2 regions of the Bacteroides acidifaciens genome follow, and region 1 is predicted to be linked to the other one. Evidence: riboswitches for the same ligand, from Rfam matches in the RefSeq annotation. Region 1 holds a riboswitch; the other holds the start of a gene.
What was found. Region 1 has a riboswitch for thiamine pyrophosphate ahead of CLIN57ABFB40_RS19390 (TonB-dependent receptor). Riboswitches for the same ligand answer to the same signal wherever they lie in the genome.

Region 1 (16,043 bases):
TTGTTATGATATTGTATTTGGTCAATTAGCATTGCCGGATGTTCCAGACGGACACCGACGGCAATTCCTTTTGCTTCAATTGTGACGTCGTTTGCTGCCAGCCAGCGGTAAACATCTCTTGCGGAATGTCCTGTAGCCAGAATGACAGGGCCGAGAAATGTTTTTCCCGTATTCGTTTCGATGCCTTTTATTTCGTTGTTTTCTATGATTAGTGCATCCATTCGAGTCTCGAAATGGACTTCGCCGCCACATTCGATGATTGTATTCCGCATATTCTCAATGACACGCGGCAGTTTATCAGTCCCGATATGCGGATGCGCATCTGCCAATATCGCAGTGGACGCTCCATGTTGGCAAAATACATTGAATATCTTGTCTACATTTCCTCTTTTCTTGCTGCGGGTGTAGAGTTTTCCGTCCGAATAAGCTCCCGCTCCCCCTTCACCAAAGCTGTAATTCGATTCTGGGTTTATCGTATGCTCCCTGCTGATTTGTGCTAAGTCCTTTTTCCGTTCGCGCACATCTTTCCCCCGTTCTACGATAATAGGGCGCAAACCGAGTTCGATAAGACGCAAGGCTGCGAATAATCCGCCGGGACCTGCACCTACTACAATGACTTGCGGCTTTCCTTCTACATTATTATATAGGGTATGTTCATATTCATCCTCTTTAGGCATTTCATTGATATACGTCCGCACCTTTAGATTGACAAATATAGTCCGTTGGCGTGCGTCAATGCTTCGTTTCAAGATTCGGGTAGCATTGAGGTCACGCAGGTTGATTCCTTTTTCTTTGGAGAGATATTCTTTCAGCCGCTGTTCGTTGGCTGCGATTTCGGGAAGGACGCGAAGTTGGTATTCTTGTATCATCTGATTCTTGTTGCTTTTGATTATAAAATGGATAAAACTGATATATAATAAATCACTATCTTATCCGAATAAGGCTCTGAACGCTTCTTCTACTTTTCTGACAGGTACTAGTTCTATCTTTAACTTTTTCGTATCGATGCCCTGCAAATTGTATTTCGGCAACAGGAAACGTTTGAAACCTAATTTCTCCGCTTCTCCGATACGTTGCTCTATCCTGTTCACGGGGCGGATTTCGCCCGACAGCCCGATTTCTCCCGCCATGCAGACTTCCGGTTCGATAGCCGCGTCCATATTTGAAGAAAGGATAGCGCTGATAACCGGTAGGTCGATAGCCGGGTCATTCACTTTCAGTCCGCCGGCTATATTCAGGAATACGTCTTTTTGTGCGAGCTTGAAGCCGACCCGCTTTTCGAGAACTGCCAGTAGCATATTCATTCTTCTCAAATCGAAACCGGTTGCCGAACGCTGGGGATTTCCGTAAACGGCGGAACTTACCAGAGCCTGTGTCTCAATCAGGAACGGGCGTATTCCTTCAATGGCAGAAGCGATGGCCACTCCGCTCATTCCCTCGTGGTCTTGACTTAGCAATAGCTCCGACGGATTGCTTACTTGACGCAATCCGTCCTGCCGCATTTCATAAATACCCAGTTCTGCCGTACTACCGAAACGGTTCTTGATGCTGCGTAGAATACGGTACATATAATGCTGGTCGCCTTCAAACTGGAGAACAGTATCGACGATATGCTCCAGTACTTTAGGACCTGCTATGCTTCCTTCCTTATTAATATGTCCGATAAGCAATACCGGTGTATGTGTCTCTTTGGCAAAACGGAGAATGGAAGCGGAGCACTCTCTAACTTGTGCAATGCTTCCGGGAGACGATTCGATACTCTCAGTTGAAATAGTCTGTATAGAGTCGATAATGACCAAATCGGGATTCGTATTCTTGATATGTACGTAAATCTGCTCGAGCGAAGTCTCGCAGACAATAAAGCAATCGCTGGAAACATCGGAAAGGCGGTCGGCACGAAGTTTCAGTTGGCGCGCGCTTTCTTCGCCGGATACATAGAGAATCTTCTTCTCCGGCATATGCAGTACGGTCTGCATGACGAGCGTCGATTTGCCGATTCCCGGTTCGCCGCCTATCAAGACTAAAGAACCTTGCACAAGACCGCCACCTAACACGCGGTTCAGTTCATCATCGTGCATGTCGATACGCGGTTCATCGTCCGCTATTATTTCGCTGAGGGTAACAGGTTTGGGTTTCTGTGTCTCAATGCCCGATACCGGTCGGCGGTTGGTCGGTTCTTTCCGTACGATTTCCTCTACATACGTATTCCATTCTCCACACGACGGACATTTACCCACCCATTTCGGTGAATTTTGTCCGCAGTTACTGCATACATATACGGTCTTCTCTTTTGCCATCGAAATTCTTTCCTTTATTGTAGGGTACAAAAATAGGGATAATTTATTAGAAATAAGTTATCCCTGTCTAATAGAAATAGGTGAATTCTATAATGTAATCTCTCCCGCCATCGACCGGTTCATCCGGTCGCGCACCTCATCCGGTGTATATCCATGTCCCAACAAGAACATTAATTTAGTGACAGCCGACTCGGTCGTACTGTCATAACCGGAGACGACGCCCGCCTGCAATAACTGGTATCCCGTTTCGTAACGTTCCATCTCTACCATCCCCGCGTTGCATTGTGTCACGTTGACAATCACGACTCCACGTGCGCTAGCCTGGCAAAGCCGACGGATAAACCATTCCTTCCGGGGAGCGTTGCCCGAACCGTACGTTTCGAGAATAACGGCTTTCAGTCCTTTTATATCTAAAGTAGCGGCTACCACATTCTCTTGAATTCCGGGGAATAGTTTCAATACCACCACATTCGTATCCAATAAATAATGAGGTTTTAGTTCCCGTTCTTCCCCGTTCACATGAATCTGTACATTATTATATTTAATATGAATCCCCGCTTCCGCCAACACCGGATAATTGAAAGACCGGAACGCATTGAAGTTCTCGGCATTCATTTTCGTCGTGCGGTTCCCCCGCATCAAATGATTCTCAAAGAAAATGCAGACTTCCGGAACGAGCGCTTTTCCTTCTTTATTTTGAGCGATGGCAATCTCTATACTCGTCATCAGATTTTCTTTTCCGTCCGTGCGGAGCACCCCGATAGGGAGTTGCGAACCCGTCAGGATGACAGGCTTGTCCAACCCTTCCAGCATAAAGCTAAGTGCGGAAGCAGTGTACGCCATCGTGTCCGTGCCGTGCAGAATGACAAAGCCCTGATAACGGTCGTAATTCTCATGGATGATGTGAACCAGCTTCCGCCACATATCCGGTTCCATGTCCGAAGAGTCCATAGGCGGGTCGAACTGATACGTATCAATCGGGAAGTTGAATTTTTGCAATTCGGGGACGTGCTTCTGGAGTTGTTCGAAATTGAAATTCTCCAATGCGCCTGTCACGGTGTTCTCAATCATTCCAATTGTTCCACCGGTATATATTAACAATACGGAAGTTTTTAACGGGTTCATAAGCTGATTTCTGCGTTCGTTTTCGCAAATATAATAATATAAATGATATATTAATAGCAAAATGTCATAAAAGTAAAGAGGAAACACAAGGCGGAAAGAATGAGGAATATACTTTTTATCAGAAAAAAACGGGAAAAAGTGATAGATTGAACGTTTTTATTATTACTTTTGCGACACTTATCAAAAACAAGAGTAGAAACAGGACTATGATGAAGTACTATCCACATACAGTCACATCGATGTGTACCATGACCCTTAGGGGTTGATGGATAGTTTTGTGTATCTACGTGATTCACGCTTGTATAAACAGGCAAAATTCAAATTCAATTTTATTCGTAAACAACCAATCGTTCTGTAAAACTATACACAGGGCATTGCATTTAAATAAGTATCTTCATGAAAGTAATGAAATTCGGCGGAACGTCCGTAGGTTCCGTGAACAGCATTTTAAGCGTAAAGAGAATCGTAGAGTCGGCTAAAGAGCCGGTAATTGTAGTTGTTTCCGCATTGGGGGGCATCACTGACAAATTGATAAACACATCGAAGATGGCGGCAGTGGGAGATTCGGCCTATGAAGGCGAGTTCCGCGAAATCGTTTACCGCCATGTGGAGATGATTAAGGAAGTGATTCCTGCCGGAGAAAAACAAACTTCGTTGCAACGTCAGATTGGCGAACTGCTGAACGAGTTGAAAGACATTTTCCAGGGAATCTATCTGATTAAAGACCTTTCACCGAAGACATCGGATACAATTGTCAGCTATGGAGAACGTCTTTCATCCATTATCGTTGCCGAACTGATTGAAGGGGCACAATGGTTCGATTCGCGCACTTTTATCAAGACGGAAAAGAAGCATAATAAACATACGCTGGATGCGGAACTGACTAATAAACTGGTGAAAGAGGCTTTCAACTCACTTCCGAAAGTATCGTTAGTGCCCGGATTCATCTCTTCTGACAAGATGTCGGGAGATGTAACGAATCTCGGTCGTGGCGGTTCCGACTATACGGCTGCCATTATTGCCGCAGCACTCGATGCCAATAGCCTGGAGATATGGACGGATGTAGACGGTTTTATGACTGCCGACCCGCGTGTCATCTCAACGGCCTACACGATTGCCGAACTGACTTACGTAGAAGCAACCGAACTTTGTAACTTCGGTGCGAAAGTCGTTTATCCGCCGACCATCTATCCGGTATGCCACAAGAATATACCTATTATAATAAAGAATACATTCAATCCCGACGGAGTAGGAACTATCATCAAACAGGAAGTTTCCAATCCGCATTGCAAAGCCATTAAGGGTATTTCTTCCATCAACGATACGAGCCTGATTACTGTTCAGGGACTCGGTATGGTAGGTGTAATCGGTGTCAACTACCGTATCTTTAAAGCGCTGGCAAAGAACGGAATCAGTGTGTTTCTCGTATCTCAGGCTTCATCGGAAAACAGTACTTCTATCGGTGTGCGTAATGCCGATGCCGACCTGGCTTGCGAAGTGCTGAACGAAGAATTTGCCAAGGAAATTGAAATGGGGGAAATCTCTCCGATTCTTGCGGAAAGAAATCTGGCTACGGTTGCTATCGTAGGCGAGAATATGAAGCATACACCGGGCATCGCAGGTAAGCTATTCGGTACGTTGGGACGCAACGGTATCAACGTAATCGCTTGTGCACAAGGTGCTTCGGAAACAAATATCTCTTTTGTTGTCGATTCCAAATCCTTGCGCAAATCACTGAACGTGATTCATGACTCTTTCTTCCTGTCCGAATATCAGGTATTGAACCTCTTTATCTGCGGTATCGGTACGGTGGGTGGCAGCCTGGTAGAGCAGATTCGTTGCCAGCAGCAAAAACTGATGATGGAGAACGGGCTGAAACTTCATGTGGTAGGTATCATTGATGCAGCTAAAGCGATGTTCAGCCGTGAAGGGTTCGACCTTGCCAACTTCCGCGAAGAACTGAAAGAGAAAGGTAAGGACAGCAACCTGCAGACTATCCGTGACGAAATAGTCGGCATGAATATCTTCAATTCCGTATTTGTAGACTGTACGGCAAGCCCCGACATAGCATCGCTCTACAAGGATTTGCTGGAACATAACGTCTCCGTTGTAGCCGCCAACAAGATTGCTGCTTCTTCGGCTTATGAGAACTACCGCGACCTGAAAACGATTGCCCGTCAACGTGGCGTGAAGTACCTGTTCGAAACAAACGTAGGTGCGGGACTTCCGATTATCAATACAATCAACGACTTGATTCATAGTGGCGACAAGATATTGAAAATTGAAGCCGTACTTTCGGGTACATTGAATTACATCTTCAATAAAATCAGCGCCGATATTCCTTTTAGCCGTACCATCAAGATGGCGCAGGAAGAACGTTATTCCGAACCCGACCCACGTATTGACCTCAGTGGTAAGGACGTCATCCGCAAACTGGTGATTCTGGCACGCGAAGCCGGATACCGCATCGAACAGGAAGATGTAGAGAAGAATCTCTTTGTCCCGAACGATTTCTTCGAAGGTTCTCTGGATGACTTCTGGAAACGTGTTCCGAGCCTTGACGCTGATTTTGAAGCCCGTCGCCAAGTACTCGAAAAAGAAAATAAACACTGGCGTTTTGTAGCCAAACTGGAGGATGGAAAAGCCTCTGTCGGTTTGCAGGAAGTGGGAGCCAACCATCCGTTCTACGGCTTGGAAGGCAGCAACAATATCATCCTGCTGACTACGGAACGTTATAAAGAATATCCGATGATGATTCAGGGATACGGTGCAGGTGCAGGCGTGACTGCTGCCGGAGTATTTGCCGATATTATGAGCATCGCAAACGTTTAACGCCTTATGAAACATATTATCATATTGGGAGACGGAATGGCCGACTGGCCGGTGAAGTCATTAGGGGATAGGACGCTCCTGCAATATGCAAAGACGCCTTATATGGATAAATTAGCCCGCATGGGGCGTGTCGGACGGTTGCATACCGTTGCCGAAGGCTTTCATCCGGGTAGTGAGGTGGCCAATATGTCCGTATTGGGATATAATCTTCCGAAAGTGTACGAAGGTCGCGGTCCGCTCGAAGCGGCGAGTATCGGTGTAGACCTGCAGCCGGGAGAGATGGCGATGCGTTGCAACCTGATTTGTGTGGAAGGGGAGATTCTGAAGAATCACTCTTCGGGACATATCTCTACGGAAGAGGCGGACGTATTAATCCAATATCTGCAAGAGAAACTGGGCAACGACCGCGTGCGTTTTCATACGGGAGTCCAGTATCGTCATCTATTAGTTATTAAAGGAGGAAACAAGGAACTGGACTGTACTCCACCGCACGATGTGCCTTTGAAGCCTTTCCGTCCGCTAATGGTGAAACCATTGGTGCCGGAAGCTCAAGAGACGGCAGACTTGATTAATGACCTGATTCTGAAATCACAGGAATTGTTGAAAGACCATCCGTTGAATCTGAAACGTATGGCCGAAGGCAAAGACCCTGCAAACAGCATTTGGCCTTGGAGTCCCGGTTACCGTCCGCAGATGCCTACCTTCTCCGAAACATTCCCGCAGGTGAAGAAAGGAGCGGTTATCTCTGCTGTAGACTTGATAAACGGAATCGGTTACTATGCAGGCTTACGCCGCATCGCAGTAGAGGGAGCCACCGGACTTTATAATACGAATTATGAAAACAAAGTAGCCGCCGCTTTGGAAGCCTTAAAGACGGACGACTTTGTTTATCTGCATATCGAAGCCAGTGATGAGGCGGGACACGAAGGGGACATCGACCTGAAACTCCTGACTATCGAGAATCTCGATAAACGTGCCGTAGGCCCTATCTATGAAGCTGTGAAAGACTGGGACGAGCCTGTGGCGATAGCCGTATTGCCCGACCATCCCACTCCTTGCGAGCTTCGTACGCATACTGCCGACCCTATCCCGTTCCTTATCTGGTATCCGGGTATCGAACCGGACGAAGTACAGACGTATGACGAAGTGGCGGCTTGTAGCGGTAGCTACGGTCTGCTGAAAGAAGACGAGTTTATAAAAGAGTTCATGAAATAACGCATCCGATTATGATTTATTATAGTACAAATAAGCAAGCGCCTAATGCTTCACTGCAAGAAGCGGTAGTGAAAGGGCTTGCTGCCGATAAAGGGCTGTTTATGCCTATGTCCATCAAACCGCTTCCACAAGATTTTTACGATTCGATTGAAAGCTTGTCCTTCCAGGAGATTGCTTATCGTGTAGCCGATGCTTTCTTCGGTGAGGACGTTCCTGCCGATACGTTGAAACAGATTGTGTATGACACTTTAAGTTTCGATGTGCCTTTGGTGAAAGTATCGGAGAATATCTACTCACTCGAACTTTTCCACGGTCCGACATTGGCTTTCAAGGATGTGGGGGGGCGTTTTATGGCGCGTCTGCTTGGTTATTTCATTAAGAAAGAAGGGCAGAAGAATGTCAATGTGCTGGTAGCCACTTCCGGTGATACGGGAAGTGCGGTGGCTAACGGTTTCTTAGGTGTGGAAGGTATTCATGTATATGTACTTTATCCGAAAGGAAAAGTGAGCGAAATACAGGAAAAGCAATTCACCACATTAGGACAGAATATTACCGCCCTCGAAGTGGACGGAACATTCGATGATTGTCAGGCATTGGTGAAATCGGCTTTCATGGATAAGGAACTGAACGAACATCTTTCCCTTACTTCCGCCAATTCTATCAACGTTGCCCGCTTCCTGCCGCAAGCATTCTATTATTTCTACGCTTATGCCCAGTTGAAGCGTGCCGGAAAAGCTGACAATGCAGTAATCTGCGTTCCTAGCGGAAACTTCGGAAATATCACTGCCGGTCTGTTCGGTAAGAAAATGGGATTACCAGTGAAACGTTTCATTGCGGCTAATAACCGTAACGATATATTCTACCAATATCTGCAAACAGGCGAATACAACCCGCGTCCGTCTATTGCAACCATCGCTAATGCCATGGACGTAGGCGACCCGAGCAACTTTGCCCGTGTACTCGATTTGTATAAAGGTTCTCATGCTGCTATCTCCGCCGAGATTTCGGGAACTACCTATACCGACGAACAAATCCGTGAAACTGTGAAAGAGACTTGGAAAGAACACCATTATCTGCTCGACCCTCATGGGGCATGTGGCTATCGTGCATTGGCAGAAGGTTTACAACCGGGCGAAACAGGTGTATTCCTCGAAACAGCCCATCCTGCCAAGTTCCTCGAAACAGTAGAAAGTATCATTGGTGAAACGGTGGAAATACCTGCCAAATTGCAGGAGTTTATGAAAGGTGAGAAGAAGAGTCTCCAAATGACGAAAGAGTTTGCAGACTTTAAGAAGTATCTGCTTTCGCTCTGATCTTCATCTTTCCATTAAGGAGTTTGTGCCACTCTATTGGCATGGTCGTGCCATTGAGGTGTCACGGCTGTGCCAACAGGGTGGCACTGCTTTGACAATGGCTTGGTACAAGTCTGCCGTTTAAATGTAGTTTACACAAAAGCCAGGAATATCAAATACTCTCCTGTACAATGAATGGTAAACTCATCGGCTGTTGCTTCATTCAGCGTACCTTGCCACCAGTTGGTGAAGTCACTGAGCGGATAAACCAATCCTTCCTCCTTTAATCCTTTTGCTCCGAAATTGATAATCGAAATCTGCTGTCCGGGATGGGACTCGAATGTCTGTGTACCGTTCACAGACATAAATACACCGTAGTCCGTAATTGTCCTTATTTCCATGCCCTCTTTCATATAGTCAATCAGCAGGCTGATATTTCCCAGTGTATGGTCTTCCCGTTTGCCGGTAGCTCCGACAATGGCAATCTTACGGAATCCTTTCTCTTGCAGAAAGTGAACAGCTTTGGTTTGGTCGTTCGTTTCCTGGTCGGCTATCTGGTGTACGATAGAAGAGAAACGTTCTTTATATTCCGGTGAAAGAGAATCACCGTCACCGATAATCACGTCCGGTGTATGTCCACGAGAGATATATTCATTGGCTGCACCGTCACAACAAGCTACGAATTTAGCTTCTTCCAACATTCGCAAAGGAAGAGTGTGAGTAGGATATTCACCGTTAGCCAATATCACGGCTTCGGGCATATAGTCTTCGTTTATCATTGTATGCTCATTATTTTTTTCCATTTAAAGTAGCCAAAGATAGCTATAATGGAGTAAAGTCCGTATAAAGCAGAAGTAAAATAAAGGTCTTTATAAATATACAGTCCGCAACAAACGATGTCTACAAGTATCCAAGCAAACCATTGTTCGATATATTTGCGTGCCAGCATCCACATGCCGACAATGCTCAGTGCCGTGGTGAAGCTATCCAGCCATGGTACATTGCTGTCCGTGTATTCAATGAGTATCCAGGCAATGCCGATAAAGGCAACGATGAATATCAGCAGAAGCGGAAGATAGCATTTCCACGGTGTATGTATGATGGGAAGGGCAGATTGAGTCTGTTTTTCTTTCCTCTGTCCCCACATCCAAAAGAACCAGCCATAAACGGCGGCTATCAGATAGTAGATATTGATGCCAAAGTCAGCGTATAATCCTGCTTTGTAATATACGAAGATATAGATAGCAGGCATGATAATCCCCGCTATCCAAAGATAGATACTTGCCCGGTATTCCAACCAAAGGTAGACTAAACCGACAATCGTACCGAATATTTCCAGAAAATTCATTTCCATAGCCCTGTGGTATTAAAAGCGGATAGAAACATGTCCCATGACGTTTGTTCCTGCCTGCGCTGCATATCCGGCATAGTTTCTCCGATTCTCCACCGTATCGGTGTAGTCGCTCGAAGCCCAACCGTTGTTTTCATATTTTTCATTAAACAGATTGTACACAGTGAACCCTACCGTGACTTCTTTCAACACCTTCTTGGGACGGAAGGAGTACGCCAGATTGAGGTTATTGACAAAATATTTATCAAGAGTCAATTCTTCTACTTCCGCATTTGTCATATACTGTTTGCTTACGAACTGTGATTGCAAAGCTGCTTCGAATCCCTTATAAATAAATGAGAAGCGGTTATTAAATAGAAAGTCGGGTGAGAAAGCGATGTGAGTGTCTTTATGCTTGATCTGAACAGTCGGGAGGGAAGTAGAACTACCGTCGTCATTATAGTGGTAGCCCGGCAGGCTTTCTACAAAATCTTGGATGCGGTTTTTGCTCCATGTAGCGTTGATGTCCCATTGAAACCATTTACACGGTTTGATTCCCAGCATTAGCTCGACTCCCATACGATAACTGTCCGGCACGTTTTCGGTCAGTGCTTCACCTATATCGTTTAAAGCTCCGGTCAGAACCAGTTGGTCGGTATAATCCATGTAGTAGAAGTTTGCACCTGTCGTCAGCCATTGGTTGGCGAAAGTATATCCTGCTTCATAGTCGAGCAGTTTTTCAGCTTTGGGGTATGAATCCGGATCGCTATCCGTATAATTGTTTCTTGTCGGTTCTTTTTGGGCTACCGAGAAAGAGGCATAAACGCGATGGTTGGACGTGATGTTCCAGTTTAACCCGACTTTCGGGTTAAAGAAATCGAACTTCTTGTCTACTGCCAGTGGACGCAGGGCATTTTTGCTCCAGTCATATTTATCATTGTTTCCGTCGATGGTATAGTCGATGTGTCGATACTGAAGATCGGCATACGCGCTTAATCCTCTGGTAAGATCGTAGTTTGCTTTCAGATAAATATTGCCATCGGTCTTTTTGGATTTATTGCGGTAATATTCATGGTCGGGAGATAGAGTGCCCACATAATTCTTCACCCAGGGAACTCTTCCGAAGTTATTGCCCCGGTATTGATTCAAACCACCTCCTAGAGACGCATTCAGCCTGTTGACCGTATAATTGAGAGAAAAAACGCCGCCACCGAATTTGTTGTCCATCTTCTTCTGACGGACTAAATCGCTTTTGGTTATTTCGGTTCCATCAATAGTGAATGGTTTCAGGCCATATTCTATAAGGGATCTGTCGTCTTTGTACTCTTCGTAATAGCCATCGCCTTTGGTGTAATGCAAGGCAACATTCAGATTCCAGGCTGTCGAGAAAGTATGATTGAAGAGAAGCTGATAATTCTTTTGCAGATAATTATCCGTTTGGTCGTCATAAAAATGCTTGTTGCCGTTGGCGTCGGTGTACATCTCGCCACAGGGGTTGTAGCGTCTGCCGAAATCCTCCATTTCCTTTTTGGTTGCGTATCCCCAGGCATGATATGTCTTTTCTTTTCCAGCAAATGCAATCAGTTTCACAGATGTGTTTTCTGCAAAATAACCTCCTTGCAGGTAGTAAGAATTCAGGTCTACCGAAGCGCGGTCTATGTATCCGTCCGTACCGATATTGGAAAGACGGGCGTCAAACGTCCAATGGTTATTGAGCAAACCGGTTCCTACTTTCACCGTTTCCTTGTGCGTGTTGAATGAACCGTATGAACCGTTGAATTCGGCATACGGCTTCATGGATGCACCTTCAGTCTGCATATTAACGCTGGCTCCGAAGGCACCTGCCCCGTTGGTAGACGTACCTGCGCCTCGTTGCACTTGCATATCTTTTACGGAGGAAGAAAAGTCGGGCATATTTACCCAGAACAGATTATGGCTTTCGGCATCGTTCATCGGTATGCCGTTTACCGTGATGTTGATACGTGTACCGTCGGTTCCGCGCACACGAAGAGTCGTGTAGCCGATACCTGCTCCTGCATCCGATGTGGTCAGTGTAGAAGGAGTCATGCTTAACAGATAAGGGATATCCTGTCCGAAGTTAACCTTCTTCAATTCTGCTTTGCCTATATTGGTGAATGCCACGGGAGTTTTGGCGGTGGCACGCGTGGATACTACCTGCACTTCTTGTAGGTTTACTACTTTCATACTATCCTTTACACTCGTCTGTGCATGAACAGAGATGCCTACGCCCGATAAGGCGATGGCCATCCATACAACTTTTTTCATCTTGCTTACTAATTAGTTCTCTACGCCGGCATTACCCGGATCAGATTCTATGGGTATGTTCTCAGCCCGTCATGTTAAGGCACCCCTACCAGTGAATCGGTTACAAAAATACAGCTTTTGCAGGAGGAAAGCAAAAAAAACTTTTAGATTCACTAAAAACAATATAACTTTGTAACTTATTAGAATAGCCATATAACTGTTTACTCATTTAATATACATTTTAATTATGCTATTATTACAAGCAACACAAGCTGCGGATTCTGTACAAGTGGCCGCAGATAAATTAATGAAAGAAGCGATTGCCAATGCTGACGGATTGGACAAACTCTCGCTGATTACCCAACAATTGATAGACTTTGCCATTCGTGCCGGAGAACGTATACTGATTGCGGTCATTGTTTTTATCGTCGGACGTTTCCTTATCTCTATGCTTAATAAGTTTGTCGGGCGTTTGATGGATAAAAGGAAAGTGGATGTAAGTATCAAGACTTTTGTAAAAAGCTTGGTGAATATTACGTTGACCGTACTGTTAATCATTTCTGTAGTAGGTGCTCTTGGCGTTGAAACCACGTCGTTTGCTGCTTTGTTGGCTTCTGCCGGTGTGGCTGTCGGTATGGCTTTATCCGGTAATTTGCAGAATTTTGCGGGAGGCTTGATTGTATTGTTGTTTAAGCCATATAAAGTGGGAGATTGGATAGAAAGCCAGGGAGTTTCCGGTACAGTGAAAGAAATACAGATTTTTCATACTATTTTGACTACTGCAGATAATAAAGTGATTTACGTGCCGAATGGTGCAATGAGTAGTGGAGTGGTAACCAACTATAGCAATCAGGAAACCCGTCGCGTGGAATGGATTGTTGGGGTAGATTATGGAGAAGATTATGAGAAAGTGCAGAAAATCGTTTATGATATTCTTGCTACTGACCAACGTATCCTGAAAGAACCGGCTCCCTTTGTGGCTCTTCACGCGCTGGACGCCAGCAGTGTGAATGTCGTAGCACGTGTATGGGTAAATAGCGGAGATTACTGGGGTGTTTATTTCGATATCAATAAAGCGATTTACGAAACCTTCAATGAAAAAGGTATCAACTTCCCTTTCCCGCAACTTACAGTACATCAGGGAAATTAATTATGATATGCCGATTCTTCCCGTATCTTAAACGTTAGAAAAATGATGTTATGAGCAACGAAATTCTATATATCCTCCTGCCGGATTATGCGGCACACGAAATTGTATATCTTTCACAAGCCATAGCCTCTGATGAGTTCGCTCTGAAAGAGAATCCGAAATATGTCAATAAGGCTGTCGCTCCGACAATGGAGCCAGTAAAATCCATCGGTGGCTTCCGAACTTTACCTGATTATTCGTTTGAAACGATGCCCGATGATTATGCAGCGTTAGTGCTGATTGGCGGTTTTGGTTGGACTACTCCTGTTGCAGAGCTGGTTGTACCGATTGTTCAACAAGCCATTGAGAAAGGAAAGATTGTCGGTGCAATCTGTAATGGAGCTTCATTCATGGCAAAACACGGATTCCTCAATGCAGTCAAGCATACCGGCAATGGCTTGGAGCAGCTACAACTTTGGGGCGGTCACAACTATACTCATCCTGACGGATATGTCCATGCACAAGCGATCTGCGACAAAAACATTGTGACGGCAAACGGTTCGGCAACGCTTGAATTTGCCAAAGAACTGCTTCTGCTGCTTGAAAACGAAACGCCAGAACGCATCGAAATGTACTATCAGTTCAACAAGCAAGGCTTTTGCTTGCTTTCCGGTAAACAATGATTGTATGGATATTGAATCACATGGAATACGAAGTATTGAATCATAACAAATGACTATGGATTGTATTTCTAAACGTATCGAAGAAATATCGTCCAAAAAAGCCTTTTTGGCATTTTTGGACGAACTGAATAGCAGTTTCCTGACAAATTCTGAAGAATGGGAAAATCGGACAATAGATGAATTTCTTAACGCCATGCAATCGTGGATAGAGGATTATTCTTCATCAGAGTTTAATGATATTGATTGGGGAAAGGTTGATTATTCGTTGCTTGCGAGGATTCTATATATGGGAAAAATATATGAATAGAAATGTCATATTTGATTATAAAGAAATAGAACGAACAATCAAAGATAATCATCTTCCATTTCAATGATTGAATGTTAGATTTTGGCAAGTGCCTGATCCAAATCCGCAATCAGGTCATCGATATGTTCTGTTCCAATGGATAGGCGTACGGTGCCCGGATAAATTTCCTGTTCGGCTAGTTCCTGTGCATTGAGCTGCGAATGGGTCGTGCTCGCCGGATGGATCACCAATGATTTCACGTCGGCCACATTGGCAAGTAGGGAGAAAATCTCCAGACTGTCGATGAAGCGGTGTGCCTCTTCTTGACCGCCTTTTACCTCGAAAGTGAAGATAGAACCAGCACCGTTCGGAAAATAACGCTGATACAGTGCATGGTCAGGATGATTGGCCAATGACGGATGGTTGACTTTCTTCACTTTCGGATGATTGTTTAAGAAATTCACTACTTTCAATGCATTTTCTACATGACGCTCTACACGTAAGGAAAGAGTTTCCAGACCTTGCAGCAGGATGAAAGCGTTGAATGGGCTGATAGTTGCTCCGGTGTCGCGCAACAGAATGGCACGGATACGTGTAGCGTAAGCGGCTGGACCGGCAGCGTCTACAAAGCGTACTCCGTGATAGCAAGGGTCGGGTTCCGTGAGTTGTGGAAACTTGCCGGAAGCTACCCAGTCGAACTTGCCGGAATCGACGATGACTCCACCTAGTGACGACCCGTGTCCGCCGATGAATTTCGTGGCTGAATGTACTACGATGTCTGCGCCGTGTTCGATGGGGCGGATTAAATATGGAGTTCCGAATGTGTTGTCAATAATCAGAGGTATTTGGTGGCGGTGGGCTATTTCTGCCACTGCTTCTATATCAATGATATTAGAATTCGGATTACCTAATGTCTCGATAAATACCGCTTTTGTATTCTCTTGAATAGCCTTTTCAAAGTTTGATAAATCGCTTGGGTCAACAAAAGTCGTTGTGATGCCGTAGCTGGGTAGGGTATGCGCCAATAGATTATAGCTTCCGCCATAGATAGTCTTGGCTGCTACAATATGGTCGCCGGCACGAGTGATATTCTCAAATGCATAAGTGATAGCGGCAGCACCGGAAGCGACAGCCAGACCCGCTACTCCACCTTCAAGGGCGGCTACACGCTGTTCAAAAACTCCTTGGGTAGAGTTAGTCAGACGACCGTAGATATTTCCCGGATCTTGCAGACCGAAACGTGCGGCTGCATGGGCGGAGTTGTGAAATACATAAGAAGTAGTCTGGTAGATAGGGACTGCACGGGCATCTGTTGCCGGATCTGCCTGTTCCTGTCCTACATGTACTTGTAAAGTCTCGAAGTGTAATTTCTTTGTTGCCATAATCGTATGTTTTTGAGGTTGAATAATCTTGTTTATTTTCTTGCAAATTTATTGGATATAGAGTTATCGAACAATATATGACGAAAGTATAGAAAATAATGCTATTTTTGTGACGTTATATAGAATGAATGATTTGTTTCATTTCTGAAATTCACCTTTTAGAAGAATATTATTCTATGAGTGCATTGGAGAAACTGGATAAAGTAG
Region 2 (16,043 bases), on a different contig from region 1:
GATTATTCTATCTTGTTCTGACTCTTTACAAGACAATAACAATATAGCAATAAATATCAAAGTAACTAAACGTGTCATTATTTCAAATAGTATTTCAAGATTACAGGATTATCATCTTCTTTTAATGCCTCCATTTTATGAATTTCTTCAGATGACATAAGATTGCGTTCTACAACTTTACTAACTAAATCCGGCTGACAAATAGAGAGCAAAACATTATCTACTATACCAAAGCAAGGATACATGATAAAAGGTTCTCCTTCTTTACATAAATAACCTTCCCTTTGTTTTCTGTTATAAATAAAATGGCTACCATAACCTCTATCTGTTTTTGCCAAATAGACATAAACATAATCATTATTGAAAAACTTGATTAAAGGTAATATACTCTCCGACTTTTTCAAAAATTGATATCTTTCAGTCGCATCCTGCGTAACTCTTCTTCTCTCTTCGTCAGAATCTGTTCGTTTCCCATGACCGCATCCGGGCAATCCTTCCAGTTTGACTTCCGCATCTCCCAAGTCAAGATACATCATCGGTTCTAACTTTTTGTTTTCTTTATCTATCCGATAAAAATAATAGTTCAATCCAAAAGGTACATAGTAAAAATTATCATCAATATGATAAAAACAATGATGAGACATATTATTTCCGGAAATAGTTCCTTCATAATTTGCATTTACTACTTGTTTCGTATCCAAATTAACGAACGAAAGTTCCTGATCAGTCCAGACAAAAGGATGGTTAAAAATATAATTGTTTGAATCTAAAGCCATCGAATAATCTACTGGAAATTCCGGTTTAAATTGCCTTCTAGATATAAGTTCAAATGTCGGACTATAAGTATATATTGTTCCGTATGGATTTAGTAGATCAATACCTTTCAAATATGGATTAAAACTTATATCTAAAACCATAATGTAATCTTTAGGTCCTTGTCCTTTCATTCTTTTTGAATTATCAATATATCGCCCCTTTCCTGTAAAAGTATAAACAATCTGATCACTGGTATAAATTGCGAACATATCAGTATCTTTATCATAAATAACTTTGTTGGTTCTATAAAATAAAGACGAATCATTCGTTTCAAGAGGAACAAGTTCTATTTTCTCCAAGAAAGATGAAGCATCCCGTATAGTCTCATGTACATCAACCGGTATTATTTCAATTTCTTCCGATAGTTTTTTATGACTATCAGTACAAGCATAAGCAACAAACAATAAAATTATTATACTTATTTTCTTCATTATACTTATTTTTAATATTAGAGGTTGTATTATATTACAACCTCTAAACGAATAAAACATCAATCACAAGGCGTCACACATGAGTCATATGTACTTCCACTGAATCTACAATCATCATAACGGATAAACCATCCCATAGAACATTCACCATACATATGCCAACATCTACCAGGAGAATCATGTTTAGATTGATTACAAGTAATTTCTACATCAGGATATTCATATCTCGCCAATGCCTCAACGTTTGCTAAAGCCAAAGCAGATAACTTCACATTATTCTGCGAAGTGTATACGTTATATCCCGTAGCAGCAATAGCAACAATAGCTATAAGCCCCATTATTTTCTTTTTCATTTTGTAGTTTTTTAATTTGTACTTTTCGTTTTTTTTCTGTATCTATCATTTCAACAGAATAGCAATAGTTTGCTACATTAATTTTTTATTCTTATGTTTGTATCTGAATAATCTCCTTTCTTTTTTAGGGGTTAAGGAGCAGATGATATGTAAGCAAATCCGCCAAGATGAACAAACGCATCATTCTGCTCCTTTTAATCAAGTTAATTCTCTCATACGCTACCAAAGCTAAACTTTACTATTGGCTGATCGCTATTTACATCTGTCGCCATTATCGTTTTAGTAGCTTCATCTACCCAAATACCATATATATAATGGTCGAGTACATATTTACACATCGGTTCTCCTTTCAAACTAAATACATAAATGTATTTTCCTCCGTCAGGAAGCTTTCCGCTTTGTTTCGCTATCTCCTTAAAAGATGTTCCATGAAACACCGCATAAATGGCACTAACTGTTACTTGAACATCACTGAATCCCATAATACCCATCGGTATACCATATCCATCAGATACTTTGAATTCAGGTTCGTCGTGCTCACCGATACGAACAACATGAGTACTGTCTTTCAAATTATAGATTTCAACCACCTCTCCCAGTTGAGTGACAGCAGCTAAAACGCCATTATGGGGATTATAATCTAAAAAGCTACGCCATGCCTGCGCTAATGCCGGACGGGCTTCTTGCAAAGCTTTCTCATTCGCTGTAGGTATAGCTCCTATCTTCTCTATAAGTTTACCTTTGCAATTAACCTTCAAAAAACGGCTCTCACCTGAATAGTCAGGAATGACAAATGTTGTTTCATCATATACAGCAAAATCAAGCGGTCGAAGTATATCTTCATCCAATGTTACCGTTTCCTCACGAAGCAGTGAATCACCGGATGAAGAAAAATCTAACCTAGTTAATTCGCTTTTGTTAGCATCCAAAGTCCATAATTCATGGTTATACAAACGGAAGTTTTCCATCGACAACATTTCCGTTGGAGAATCGCCTCGCCTGCCAAAAGAGGATAGATACTGGAAACTTGGGTATTGAAATAAGTGCCCATAATAATCGGAACCATGTAAATCCATCACAATGGCTTTATCTCCTTCTATCCGTATCCGAAAAGGATAACGAAACAAGGCTGTATCAAGCTCTATTACCTGTGCCGACAGATGTTTCTCTTCTGGAAAATCTAAATATTTAATCCCCAAAAAAGTTTTTGGGGATTGTGAACACGAGGATAATATTCCAACCACCAATATCAGTAGCAGAAGCTTACCAATCCAATTTAAATGGTTCGAAAACATACTTTACTTTTTCATGGTTTAAAGGACAATCTACAGAACCGGTACCTATACATCTAGCCGTAGGATTCTCACCGGCAGCCAATGCTTCCACATTATTTAATAAAATAACATTTTGCAGTGGGGTGTGCTCAGCTTTTCTACAAAAGAAAATAGAAACCAATACGACAAAAGAAAAAACTCCAAGCTTTAAATACTTTTTCATAATATGATATAAATTGATTAATTTTGCCCGAAAGTAGGCATCCTATTCGAACACGACAACTTATTGATGTGAAAAATCGTGAGAACTATTGTGAGAAATTTCTCACAACAAATTTTCATCGATGAAATGGCACTTTTTAAACAATCAAAGAATAGCTATTTCCTGATGATTTAATAGATATATTCACTGATTCTTCCCGAAGTATACACCTTAAATCACTCACTACACGACGCAACCTACCTTCTACGCCTCTATCTTCCGACCTCCAAAAACATGAAATAATCTCTTCTTTTGTCATCGTATGATTGGGAGCTTTCAAAAGCAGCAAAAGTAAAGATGCAGGTTGGCTAGTAATCCGGATCTTTCGATTATCATCTGTATAAAATTCATGCGAACTGTAAACATAACGCAGATTCGCTATTTTTATATTTAATTGGGAGATATCTGTTACTGAAGGAATGCTCTTTTTTATTCTTTTTCTTAGATAATAGATAAAACAAACAAATAAAAGAACAAGGATAATTAATTCTACAATAACCACCATCGTTATTGAAGTGTTTTTAAGAACTGTCAACCAAGAATACCGAATAAAAGGCTCTACTTCAATTTCATTGGAAAGTCCGGAGTAAAAACTACCAATCTTTTTATACTCTGGTAAAAATAACGTAGAATCTCCACAAGCAAGTACATAGGCACTATCTGTATGAATATGTATTCGTAATGCATGACAAGAAACAATATTAGCCGCAGACAGTTTCTTACTCCACAAAGATAAACAAGCATCGGCATCTATTCCCTCTTCTGCTAAAACGGTATGACTTATTCTAGTATCAATATCCGAACTCACTACGACCTTGTTTTCTTCAACCACAATATCTTTTACTTTTTTACCTTTAGAACTAGTTATAGTACAATGCTCAAAGTTCCTATTTGGTTCCATTTTATAACCAGCCTCATATAGTCCCAGTGCCTTATATTGTGCATTGAATCCATCTTCTATTGTTTCCAATAAAGTTATTCTAGTCTTATTTGCAAGTGCAACTTCTCCTGAAGCATAAAGCATTCGTTCTAATGTAACAACAAGAATTATCATTAAAATGAAAAATAGCAAAGCCATTCGTCTGTCTGGATCCACAATTCGCACAAATAACAAATTACTACAAATAGTTCTCATAGTATTTCTTTTTATATATTTTTCAAGCACAAAGGTAACATTATTTAATTAATTCGCGAATAAACCGTAACAATATCTATAGTGCGAGAAACAATATTCTCGCAGTTTCAGCAGAGTATCCTATTTTATGAATAAAAAAAACGCTCCCAGTACAAATGGAAGCGTTGTCTTTATCATTTTAAAATTCACATTTTTCGGGGGCAATCCTTCTACAAACTTTTTATTTCTTCAATGGATAGTCCTGTAACTTGCGAAATGGTATCAAGTGGAATATTCAAAGATTTCATATTATGTACCATTTCTCTTTTTTCTTCCATACGACCTTCCATAAGTCCCTCGGCACGGCCCTCAGCACGACCTTCTGCATGACCTTCAGCACGACCTTCTGCACGGCCCTCAGCACGACCTTCCGCACGTTCGGTATATATATTGTCACGTAGAATTACTATATTATCCAAATGACGATAATAAGCACTTAATTCTTCTTTAGTCATCTTATCCAGTTTCAGGCGTTGACGAGCCTCATCCAACCCCGGTGCTGTCGCACCATCAGGTATATCACCAGTATTCATATAATAAATCCATTCTTCCAACGGACTCCGGGCCACTTGATTGAAATCATTGACCTTCAGAATATAATATTCGGGATAAAGCTGACTCACACTATCTACTTTGAATGTCTGTTTCTGGAAAGGAGTCAATTCCAAAACATCTCCCTGATGGATTCCGCGGAATTCAGTTTTTCCATGATATACGATATCCTTTCCACTCCCTAAAGAGAAATATACAATATTGACACTATATACTTTCCTTACTTTGTCATACCCTTCCCCGCGGTTTATGTATTCGGTCACCAATTTAGAAGTGCCGAATAACATACGTTGAAAATACGCATACTCATTATTGTTTTGAACTTCAATTAAAATGAGTTCACCCTTTGAGTTTTCCGCAAGCATATCCACCCGATTATACTTGTCAAACTCGTCCTCTTGATTACTTTCACTTTCCAACAGTTTCTGAATGACTATCTTTTCATTTAGAAGAGTGGTTAGAAAGCCCTCGAGAACTGCAAAATTGGCTTTATTACGCAACAAGCGTTTCATTGCCCAATCGAAACGAATATAATTACTTGCCATAAGTTCGTCTCCTTTACCGTTTTCTTTTTTCATGCTAACAAAGATAAGCAGAAAATGTTTGATTTCAAGTATATATGATTCAATTATTTATTTCTGTCTAAGAATATTCTATCTCCCACTCTCCCAAAGTCCGCGTTGCGCTATCGAAATTCGCTCCAACTTTTACAACCTTACGATGATCTATCTCATAAGGAATGGCATATTGTTTACTATTGATTTGTGCAAACGCTTCTTCGGGAGTTCCGTCTACCTTAAACTCAAGCACATAAATCGCATCAGGCATCTTTATCACTACGTCAGCCCTGCCAATGGCATTCTTGACTTCTACATCCACATATTGCCCCATCAAACGGAATAACAAATAAAATATGGTTTGATAGTGTTTTTCCTGATTGTTTTCCAAATCATAAGGTATAGAAGAGAAGAAAGAACGAGTACGAAGAAGACATTACTCAATGTCACCTTTCATCAAGTCTCTTACGAAAGAAACTACATAGAAATTACTTTCACGGGTTGGCTGGTTGAGATAGGAAGGAATCAGCGTCTCAATAAAGCCTATTTTAACTTCTTCGTTCGAATAGCCTAATGTTAATGCTTTTGTTGAAACATAAACAAAGATAACGTTTTTACGCATACCTTGTATAAATATGAGCCGAATTTGAGATTTGCCCCATATTATTGTCGTTTTAAAATAGTGACGCTATCCCACCAACATAGTGACGGTATGTGCTCAGGATAGCGTCACTATCCCAGGCACATACCGTCACTATATTCAAACCGGATATTTCCGGCTGTTTCCTTAGTTTCCGCGCTGTGTAGGCAGGGTAAATTCCTGCGAATCGCAAATCATTCCGTTCTCGTCCGCCACTGCTACACGGAAAGTCACTTCACCGTCTTTCAGTTTCTCGCCCGCATGAATCGAGGCAGTGTAACGGATGCCTTCGCTCGGAAGGATTTCCTCTATCATCACCGAAGGAGAGATGCCGAGATGCTTCACCTTTCCGACCGTTTCTACGACAGGAACCACATTATATACAGGCTTCCGGCCTTCGTTCATAATTTCAAAGATTATCTTACTGTTCTCCCCTGCATCAATCACATGACTGCGGTTATCATCAATAAAACGAATCCTGCGCAATTTCAGTTGGGCAAGCGGGCGCTGAACCTGCTGCGGCTGCTTCTTGTATTTCTGAACACGGACTTCACGCATCTCAGGAACATAAGCGTCATCTTCTATCGGAGCTTGTTTAGGTGCAGTCAACGCGCCTCCGATAGCTGCTCCGGCAATAGTTCCTACAATATTTCCGATGGCAGAACCACGGTAACCGCCGCGCCAGCCACGATTATTATCCCCGATAAGCCCGCCTATCGAACTTCCCAGACTACCACCGATAGAAGCACCTGCTACGATAGCTCCCGGATTACCCATACGCCCCGACGCACATCCGCTCAAAATCAAGGCGGAAAGCAAAATTACTGTTAGTTGTTTCTTCATGAACCTCTCTATTTAGTGTTACTTCTCTTATTCTACCACCTTAAAACGAGCGAAACGCAATAATAGTTGCTTGTCACCCGCATTTTTAAAATGAATGGTGGCTTTTGCGTTATCTCCCGTTCCTTCTACTTTCATCACTTCTCCCAATCCGAAACGTTCGTGCTCTATCATTTGTCCGGCTTGCACTCCTGCCGCCGATGCAGAACCGGAAGACGACACCTGAGCTCCCCCACTGCTGACTACCGCACTTACCTTCTTCAAGTTTCTCGGCACACTGGGAGCTATTATCTGCACCTTCGGCCGTTCACGCTGTCCAAAAGAAGAGGTACTTCCGAAAGGTGCACGCGATGGAGAAGCAGAACGGGTAAATCCGCCTTCTATCTCTCTGCGGAAGCGTCCCGCACCTTCATCAACCAAACGGCTGACTCCTGCTTCGTGCGGCATCCGTAAATAGTCAATATCAATATCCCGCAAGAAACGGCTGGGACTTCCAAACTCCATCTTTCCATAACGGAAACGGGTTTTGGCAAACGACAGATAACAATGTTCTTCCGCACGGGTAATGGCTACATAGAACAAGCGGCGTTCCTCTTCCAACGCACGTGGCGAATCTCCTACCATACCGCTAGGGAACAGGTTTTCTTCCAGACCGACTACAAACACGTTCTTAAATTCCAATCCCTTGGCGGAATGGACGGTCATCAAAGTTATCTTCTCCCCGTCATCCGCCTTATCGGAATCCTGGTCGGTAAGTAACGCAATCTCCGAAAGGAAATCAGTTAGGGATATATTCAGATTGCCTTCTTCCTGCCGTAAAGCACAGAAATCATTCATACCGTTTACCAACTCTTCTATGTTTTCCTTACGGCTCAGATTCTCAGGAGAAGTGTCCTGGCAAACATCATTGATAATGCCGGATTGACGGATAATATCCGTTCCAATCTCGTATGCGTTCTTATCTGCCTGGTCGGTAATAAAGCCTTCTATCAACTCACGGAAACCTTGAAGTTTCGCATGTGTCCCTTTGTTGATATTCAAGCCATAGCTCAACGGTTCGCAAAGCGCTGCCCACAGGCTGACTCCATTATCGGTGGCTGCCGATATTATCTTGCCGACGGTAGTATCTCCAATGCCACGGGCAGGATAATTGATGATACGCTTGAACGCTTCTTCGTCATTCGGATTCACCACCAGACGGAAATAAGCGATAACGTCTTTTATCTCCTTTCGTTGGTAGAATGAAAGTCCGCCGTAAATCTTATAAGGCATCGTCCGCTTCCGAAGAGCTTCCTCAAAAATACGGCTTTGCGCATTCGTACGATACAAGATAGCAAAATCCGCATAGCCGTAGGAATGTTCGCGGCGCAGTTCGGCTATCTTATTCGCCACAATATCCCCCTCTTCCACATCGCTGTATGCTTGGAACACACCGATAGCTTCCCCTTTCTCTTTCTCGGAGAATACGGCTTTCCGTATTTGGCGCTCGTTCTTCTCAATCAGGCTGTTGGCAGCACAGACAATGGTTTGCGTAGAACGATAATTCTGTTCCAGTTTAAAGACTTTCGTATCAGGATAGATTTTCGTAAAATAAAGGATATTGTCAATATCCGCTCCACGGAAAGAATAGATGCTTTGTGCGTCATCCCCTACGACACAGACACGCTGGTTCTCTTTGGTGAGTTGCAGGACGATGCTATGTTGGGCATAGTTGGTATCCTGATACTCGTCTACGAGCACATAGCGGAACTGCTCCCGATAGCGGGCCAGGACTTCCGGGAAGTCACGGAACAAGATATAGGTATATACCAACAGGTCGTCAAAGTCCATGGCTCCCGCCTGGCGGCATCTTTCCCAATAACGGGTATAGATGTCGCGGATAGCGGGCATCTTGGCTGCCATATCGCCTTCGTACGCTTCCTTATTGGCAGCATATCCCGTAGGAGTGACCAGATGATTCTTGGCGTTGGAGATGCGGGATTGCACAGTCCCTGGCTTATAGGTCTTTTCGTCAAGCCCCATTTCTTTGATGATGGAACGGAGCAGGCTCTTACTATCGGCAGTATCATAAATGGTAAACTGGGAAGTAAATCCGATATACTGTGCTTCGGCACGAAGGATACGGGAGAAAATGGAATGGAAAGTCCCCATCCACAAATAACGCGCCCGCTCCATACCCACCTGGCGGGCAATACGCTCTTTCATCTCACGCGCTGCCTTATTGGTAAAGGTCAGTGCGAGGATGTTCCACGGATTGTAACCGTTCTCCAGCAAATAGGCAATTTTATAAGTCAACACGCGCGTCTTCCCCGAACCCGCACCGGCTATCACCAGTGAAGGACCGTCGTTGTAAGTCACTGCTGCACACTGACTCTCATTCAGTTCCTCTATATAATTGGTATTCATAACAGCATTATAAAAACAATGAGGTTTTTTAACAAACCCTCGGCGTTCAATTTTGTTCTCAATACAAAAGTATAACATTCATTCGAGAATGAAGGTATTTTTACGATTTTTCATCACTAACTATTTTAACCTAACCCCCCAAAAGCAATGAAAAGAGGTATATTTTTATCGATTATTTTGAGTTTAGCCCTGGTCGCCTATATTCCACAGGCCATGGCACAGAAGCAGAGCCGCATGGAAAAACTGCTCAGGTATCTGAATGACAACGACGCTGACAAATGGCAGAAAAACCGAGAAAAGGTAGACGATGAAACGCAGGCATATTATGCCGAGGAACTGGAACTGCTGGATGTCCTCAACGAACTGTGGAACAACCAGAGCGAACAGGCTGCCACCAATTATTTCGGTTGCTACGAGAAGGCAGCAAAAGCCTACTTCCCCAACATCTGCGAAGAGGAGAAAATTCAGATTTCCAACGTACAGGACAAAGCGGAGCAATCTATTATCTACATATTAGAGGCTTCGAAAGACCGGATTCCGTTCAGCCGGACATTGATGGACAGTATCCATTCAAGCGGTTATCCGGCAGACTCCGCACTGATGCAGAAGATACGGGATATCCGCGAAATGGCATTACTGGAAAGCATACTGAAAGCACCCGCACCCAGTATTTATCAGACATATATGGCGGAATACCCGAACGGGAAATTCGCCTCCCAGGTCAACGCTGCCGAGAACAAGCGGCTCTATCAGATTGTGAAAAGCAATCCGACACAGGAGAATTTCAAGGCTTTCTTTGATAATCCCGCCATGCAGAAGTTCTTCACGGACAAGGATACCCGTCCGTTTCTGGCTGAAGCCCAAGCGTTATATGACAATTATCTGTTCCACAGCATCGACAGCCTGCGGGAAGGGGGAAACGCGACCGCTATCCGGCAAATTATCGACGACTATAAACATACTCCTTACCTGAACACCACGGCACGTACACACTTGGGTGACCTTGAGTATCTCAGCGAGAAAGCCGATTTTGAGCTTTTGAAGCCGGCTATTGTCAGTTCTGAATCTCTGGGACTGTTGCAGGAATTTCTGAGTACGCATAAATACAAAGAGTTTCGCGACCAAGCCAATGCGTTACGGACACCGTTTATCCTGCAAGCCATCATCTCCACTCCTACTTCCGTGAAATATTATAATGCGGGACGACTGATAAAGTCTGCCGAAAACGACAGCACAGGAAATATCTCGACCACTTATTCGTATGACGATAAAGGGCAACTCGTCTCTACTCTTTCACTGACCATGAAAAACGGGCAGGCAAGCAATGAAGTACAAACGAACAGGCTATATGACCCACAAGGTCGCTGCATCTTTGAAGTACAGACGAATCCGAAAACCAAGACGGACATTTACCGGCGGACATGCCGCATCGGTGCCGATGGAAGCATCGAGAGCGATTCACTTAAATATACGGACGGAAAGCTCATTATCAGCACTTATAACAAGCAAGGACTGCTGACCGAAGCCAAGGAATACAATAAGAACGGTGAACTCCAGGCATACACCGCGAATAAATATGATGATAAGGGCAGACTGGTCGCATCACAACACCAGAACCTGCTTTTCGCCAATTCCCCCGACCAGGTTATCTCGCAAAAGGATGCTTATGAGTATGATAAATACGGTTACCTGACGCAGATTGTCTACCAGCGGATTATGGGCAACAACCAGAAAACGTCCGGCTGCCTGACCTGCCTGTACGATAAATACGGGAACCGGATTGATGGAAATTCTTACTACGAATATGACAATACGGGACAATGGATTTACCGTACGAACCGGGACAACCCGAACGAAGTGGAACGTATACAGTATATTTATAAATAAAACAAGATACTGTGAACATTTTGCGGAAGGCTTCTGTTATTATAGTATATCAAGCCAATTAAAACTTGTAACATTATGAATAGTATATTAATGTCTTTAATTATAATGACCATGACTTACGAAATGCCTAAACTTCCTTACGCAAACAATGCGTTGGAACCTGTAATCAGTCAGCAAACAATAGATTTCCATTACGGAAAACATCTACAAACGTATGTAAATAATCTGAACAGCCTCGTTCCGGGAACAGAATATGAAGGTAAAACGGTGGAAGAAATCGTTGCCACAGCACCGGATGGAGCTATATTCAATAACGCCGGACAAGTATTGAACCACAACCTGTATTTCCTGCAATTTGCCCCGAAACCAACAAAGAAGGAACCGGCAGGCAAACTGGGAGAAGCTATCAAACGAGACTTCGGCAGCTTTGAAAACTTCAAGAAAGAATTCAACGCAGCAGCAGTAGGATTGTTCGGCTCGGGATGGGCGTGGTTGTCCGTTGACAAGAACGGCAAACTGCACATCACCAAAGAAGGAAACGGCAGCAACCCTGTTCGTGCCGGATTGAAGCCGCTTCTCGGATTCGATGTGTGGGAACACTCTTATTATCTGGATTACCAAAACCGCCGTGCCGACCACATCAACGCCTTGTGGGACATTATCGACTGGAATGTGGTTGAAAAAAGAATGTAACTGGATTTATTAACTAAACTATACTAATGAAAAGGTCGCTGTGAAAATCACAGCGGCCTTTTTTTACGACAATAATGAAAAAAATCTGATGATTTAGTGTTTTTCTGTTTCTTTTTCGCTTACTTTGCCTCCGTAAAGACAAAGGGGTGCCCCATGAGGGGCTGAGATTATACCCTAGGAACCTGATGCAGTTAGTACTGACGTAGGGATTGTGTTTCTTCTTATCGCCTTTCTATAAAAGCACGCTCTTTGTATTTACTTTCAACTTATTTATTCTGATAGGACAATGAAAGTACAAGTGAACAACAAAGAGGTGGAAATGATTCCCGACTCTACCCTTACACAACTGACAGCGCAACTCGAACTTCCGGTTCAGGGCATCGCTATCGCCGTAAACAACAAAATGATTCCACGCACCGAGTGGAAACGTTTCACGCTTCATGAGAACGACAACCTGGTTATTATCAAAGCGGCTTGCGGGGGATAACGGAATGGTCAGTCTACAATTTATCACGCATCAGACCGAACGGTATTCGTACCTCGAATCGGCACGCATGGCTCTCGAAGGCGGATGCAAATGGATTCAATTACGCATGAAGGAAGTTTCTCTCGAAGAGGTGGAAGCAGTAGCTCTGCAACTGAAACCGCTTTGCAAAGAGCATGAAGCTATGTTAATTCTCGACGACCACGTCGAACTGGCCAAGAAGCTCGAAGTGGATGGAGTGCATCTGGGTAAGAAAGATATGCCTATCGACCAGGCACGACAGATACTCGGAGAAGCCTTTATCATCGGTGGTACGGCGAATACATTCGAAGATGTCATACAGCATTACCGTGCCGGAGCCGATTATCTCGGCATCGGTCCCTTCCGGTTTACTACTACCAAAAAGAATCTGAGCCCTGTACTGGGTTTGGAAGGATATGTCGCTATCATGTCGCAGATGAAAGAAGCGAACATCGAACTGCCTGTCGTGGCTATCGGTGGAATTACCGCTGAGGATATTCCCGCCATTCTCCGTACAGGAGTCAACGGGATTGCCATGTCCGGCACGATTCTCCGGGCGGAGAATCCGGTAGAGGAAACACGGAGAATCATTGATAGTGATTAATAATTTGTCAGATGATAAATGGGATTTTAATTCAGACAGAAGAACAAAATTTGAATAATCAACTAAAATACACAAAATGGAAAAGTTAGTAATTGCAGGACGCGAGTTTAACTCCCGCCTTTTCCTGGGAACAGGGAAATTCAATTCCAATGAAGTAATGGAACAGTCCATCCTGGCTTCGGGCACAGAGATGGTTACGGTTGCCATGAAACGTATCGACATGGACAACAAAGAGGACGACATGCTGAAACATATTATCCATCCGAATATCCAGTTATTGCCCAATACTTCCGGCGTGCGCGATGCGGAAGAAGCTATATTCGCCGCACAACTGGCCCGTGAAGCCTTTGGAACAAACTGGCTGAAACTGGAAATCCATCCCGACCCCCGTTATCTGCTTCCCGACTCTATCGAGACATTGAAAGCTACGGAAGAGCTGGTGAAACTAGGCTTTGTCGTATTGCCTTATTGCCAGGCCGACCCTGTGCTCTGCAAGCGTCTGGAAGAAGCCGGCGCAGCGACCGTTATGCCGCTCGGTGCTCCGATTGGCACAAATAAAGGTCTGCAAACCAAAGAATTCCTGCAAATCATTATCGAACAAGCGGGTATCCCCGTTGTAGTGGATGCCGGTATCGGCGCGCCAAGCCATGCTGCCGAAGCGATGGAGCTGGGAGCTTCTGCCGTATTGGTGAACACGGCAATCGCCGTTGCCGGAAACCCGGTAGAGATGGCAAGGGCTTTCAAAGTTGCCACCGAAGCCGGAAGACAGGCTTACGAAGCGGTATTAGGGCTGCAAGCCGATAATTTCATAGCGGAAGCAAGCTCACCTCTGACTGCTTTTCTGAATAAATAATCATGAATAAGTAGTTGACAATAAAACAACAATTATGGAACAAAGAATAAAATTCCCCCGCTCTCAAAAAGTATATTTACCCGGCAAACTTTTTCCGAATATCCGTGTGGCTATGCGGAAAGTGGAACAAGTGCCCAGTGTCAGTTTTGAAGGCGAAGAAAAGATAGCGACACCGAACCCCGAGGTATATGTATATGACACCAGCGGACCGTTCAGTGATACAGAGATGAATATCGACCTTAAAAAAGGGTTGCCGCGAATGCGCGAAGAATGGATTGTCGGTCGCGGTGATGTGGAACAGCTTCCTGAAATCACCTCTGAATACGGACGGATGAGACGGGATGATAAAAGTCTCGACCACCTGCGTTTTGAACATATCTCCCTGCCCTATCGCGCGAAAAAGGGAGAAGCTATCACTCAAATGGCATATGCGAAAAGAGGCATCATTACCCCCGAAATGGAATACGTAGCCATCCGCGAAAATATGAATTGCGAGGAATTGGGAATCAAGACGCATATCACTCCCGAATTTGTCCGCAAGGAAATAGCTGAAGGTCGTGCCGTACTGCCTGCCAACATCAACCATCCGGAAGCGGAACCGATGATTATCGGACGTAACTTCCTGGTAAAAATCAATACGAATATCGGAAACTCGGCTACTACTTCGAGCATTGATGAAGAGGTGGAAAAAGCATTGTGGAGCTGCAAATGGGGCGGTGACACTCTGATGGACCTCTCCACAGGAGAGAACATCCACGAGACACGCGAGTGGATTATCCGCAACTGTCCCGTTCCGGTCGGCACGGTTCCTATCTATCAGGCACTCGAAAAGGTAAACGGTGTAGTGGAAGACCTGACTTGGGAAATCTACCGGGACACTTTGATTGAGCAATGTGAGCAGGGAGTGGATTATTTTACGATTCATGCGGGTATCCGTCGCCATAATGTGCACCTTGCCGACAAGCGGTTGTGCGGCATTGTCAGCCGTGGGGGAAGTATTATGAGCAAATGGTGTCTGGTTCACGACCGGGAAAGTTTCTTGTACGAGCACTTTGACGATATTTGTGATATTCTGGCAGAATATGATGTAGCGGTATCCTTAGGTGACGGACTGCGTCCGGGTTCCATCTATGATGCCAATGATGAAGCCCAATTTGCAGAACTGGACACGATGGGAGAACTCGTGCTCCGCGCCTGGGACAAGAATGTGCAGGCATTTATCGAAGGACCCGGTCATGTGCCGATGCACAAGATTAAGGAGAATATGGAACGCCAGATTGAGAAGTGCCACGATGCGCCATTCTATACGCTCGGCCCGTTGGTGACGGATATTGCTCCGGGATACGACCATATCACTTCTGCTATCGGTGCAGCACAGATAGGCTGGTTGGGTACGGCAATGCTTTGTTATGTAACTCCGAAAGAACACCTTGCCTTGCCGGATAAAGAGGATGTACGCGTAGGAGTCATCACCTATAAAATTGCCGCTCACGCCGCAGACCTTGCCAAAGGGCATCCGGGCGCACAGGTACGGGACAATGCACTGAGCAAAGCGCGTTATGAATTCCGCTGGAAAGACCAGTTCGACTTGTCCCTCGACCCAGAACGGGCACAGACATATTTCCGTGCAGGACATCATATCGACGGAGAATATTGCACGATGTGCGGCCCGAACTTCTGTGCGATGCGGTTATCACGTGACTTAAAAAAGAGTAAGAAGTAAAAAGAGGGAAAAGGTTCTGACAACCTCTCAACCTCATTTTTCAATTCTCAATTTTTAATTTTTAATTTAATAAGAATGTTCTCAGACGAATTAGAAAAAATATCCTGGGAAGAGACGACAAAAGCCATCTATTCCAAAACAGATGCCGACGTACGCCGTGCGCTAGGCAAGAAAGAGCATTTGGACGTCAACGACTTTATGGCGCTGATTTCACCCGCTGCCACTCCTTATCTGGAAGTGATGGCACGCCTCAGCCAAAAATACACGATGGAACGGTTCGGCAAAACAATCTCCATGTTTGTCCCGCTCTATCTGACCAATTCATGTACTAACTCCTGTGTCTATTGCGGCTTCCACATCAGCAATCCGATGAAGAGGACGATACTGACAGAGGAAGAGATTATCAATGAATACAAAGCCATCAAGCGGTTGGCTCCTTTTGAGAATCTCCTGCTCGTGACGGGTGAGAACCC

Region 2: linked by a shared signal. The riboswitch ahead of thiS (sulfur carrier protein ThiS) and the one ahead of CLIN57ABFB40_RS19390 (TonB-dependent receptor) in region 1 are both predicted to bind thiamine pyrophosphate.

What each region holds. Positions count from the first base shown of each region.
Region 1 covers NZ_CAEUHO010000005.1:503,434-519,476, forward strand. Annotated here, with positions in the region: gene CLIN57ABFB40_RS19350 (NAD(P)/FAD-dependent oxidoreductase) at 1-869, opposite strand, end outside; gene radA (DNA repair protein RadA) at 930-2,297, opposite strand; gene CLIN57ABFB40_RS19360 (asparaginase) at 2,385-3,422, opposite strand; gene thrA (bifunctional aspartate kinase/homoserine dehydrogenase I) at 3,819-6,254, shown strand; gene CLIN57ABFB40_RS19370 (cofactor-independent phosphoglycerate mutase) at 6,261-7,469, shown strand; gene thrC (threonine synthase) at 7,481-8,782, shown strand; gene CLIN57ABFB40_RS19380 (thiamine diphosphokinase) at 8,914-9,540, opposite strand; gene pnuC (nicotinamide riboside transporter PnuC) at 9,537-10,115, opposite strand; gene CLIN57ABFB40_RS19390 (TonB-dependent receptor) at 10,128-12,377, opposite strand; TPP riboswitch at 12,378-12,474, opposite strand; gene CLIN57ABFB40_RS19395 (mechanosensitive ion channel family protein) at 12,604-13,506, shown strand; gene CLIN57ABFB40_RS19400 (DJ-1/PfpI family protein) at 13,557-14,168, shown strand; gene CLIN57ABFB40_RS19405 (hypothetical protein) at 14,224-14,475, shown strand; gene CLIN57ABFB40_RS19410 (O-acetylhomoserine aminocarboxypropyltransferase/cysteine synthase family protein) at 14,550-15,836, opposite strand; gene CLIN57ABFB40_RS19415 (Lrp/AsnC family transcriptional regulator) at 16,013-16,043, shown strand, end outside.
Region 2 covers NZ_CAEUHO010000001.1:1,277,166-1,293,208, reverse strand. Annotated here, with positions in the region: gene CLIN57ABFB40_RS05265 (DUF1573 domain-containing protein) at 1-78, opposite strand, end outside; gene CLIN57ABFB40_RS05260 (6-bladed beta-propeller) at 78-1,247, opposite strand; gene CLIN57ABFB40_RS05255 (NVEALA domain-containing protein) at 1,307-1,600, opposite strand; gene CLIN57ABFB40_RS05250 (BF3164 family lipoprotein) at 1,813-2,895, opposite strand; gene CLIN57ABFB40_RS05245 (NVEALA domain-containing protein) at 2,864-3,097, opposite strand; gene CLIN57ABFB40_RS05240 (winged helix-turn-helix domain-containing protein) at 3,234-4,271, opposite strand; gene CLIN57ABFB40_RS05235 (Rpn family recombination-promoting nuclease/putative transposase) at 4,481-5,440, opposite strand; partial or broken gene CLIN57ABFB40_RS05230 (PD-(D/E)XK nuclease domain-containing protein) at 5,505-5,996, opposite strand; gene CLIN57ABFB40_RS05225 (glycine zipper family protein) at 6,207-6,902, opposite strand; gene CLIN57ABFB40_RS05220 (ATP-dependent helicase) at 6,930-9,305, opposite strand; gene CLIN57ABFB40_RS05215 (RHS repeat protein) at 9,453-11,192, shown strand; gene CLIN57ABFB40_RS05210 (superoxide dismutase) at 11,268-11,885, shown strand; TPP riboswitch at 12,018-12,111, shown strand; gene thiS (sulfur carrier protein ThiS) at 12,172-12,372, shown strand; gene CLIN57ABFB40_RS05200 (thiamine phosphate synthase) at 12,377-12,994, shown strand; gene CLIN57ABFB40_RS05195 (thiazole synthase) at 13,071-13,847, shown strand; gene thiC (phosphomethylpyrimidine synthase ThiC) at 13,882-15,570, shown strand; gene thiH (2-iminoacetate synthase ThiH) at 15,646-16,043, shown strand, end outside.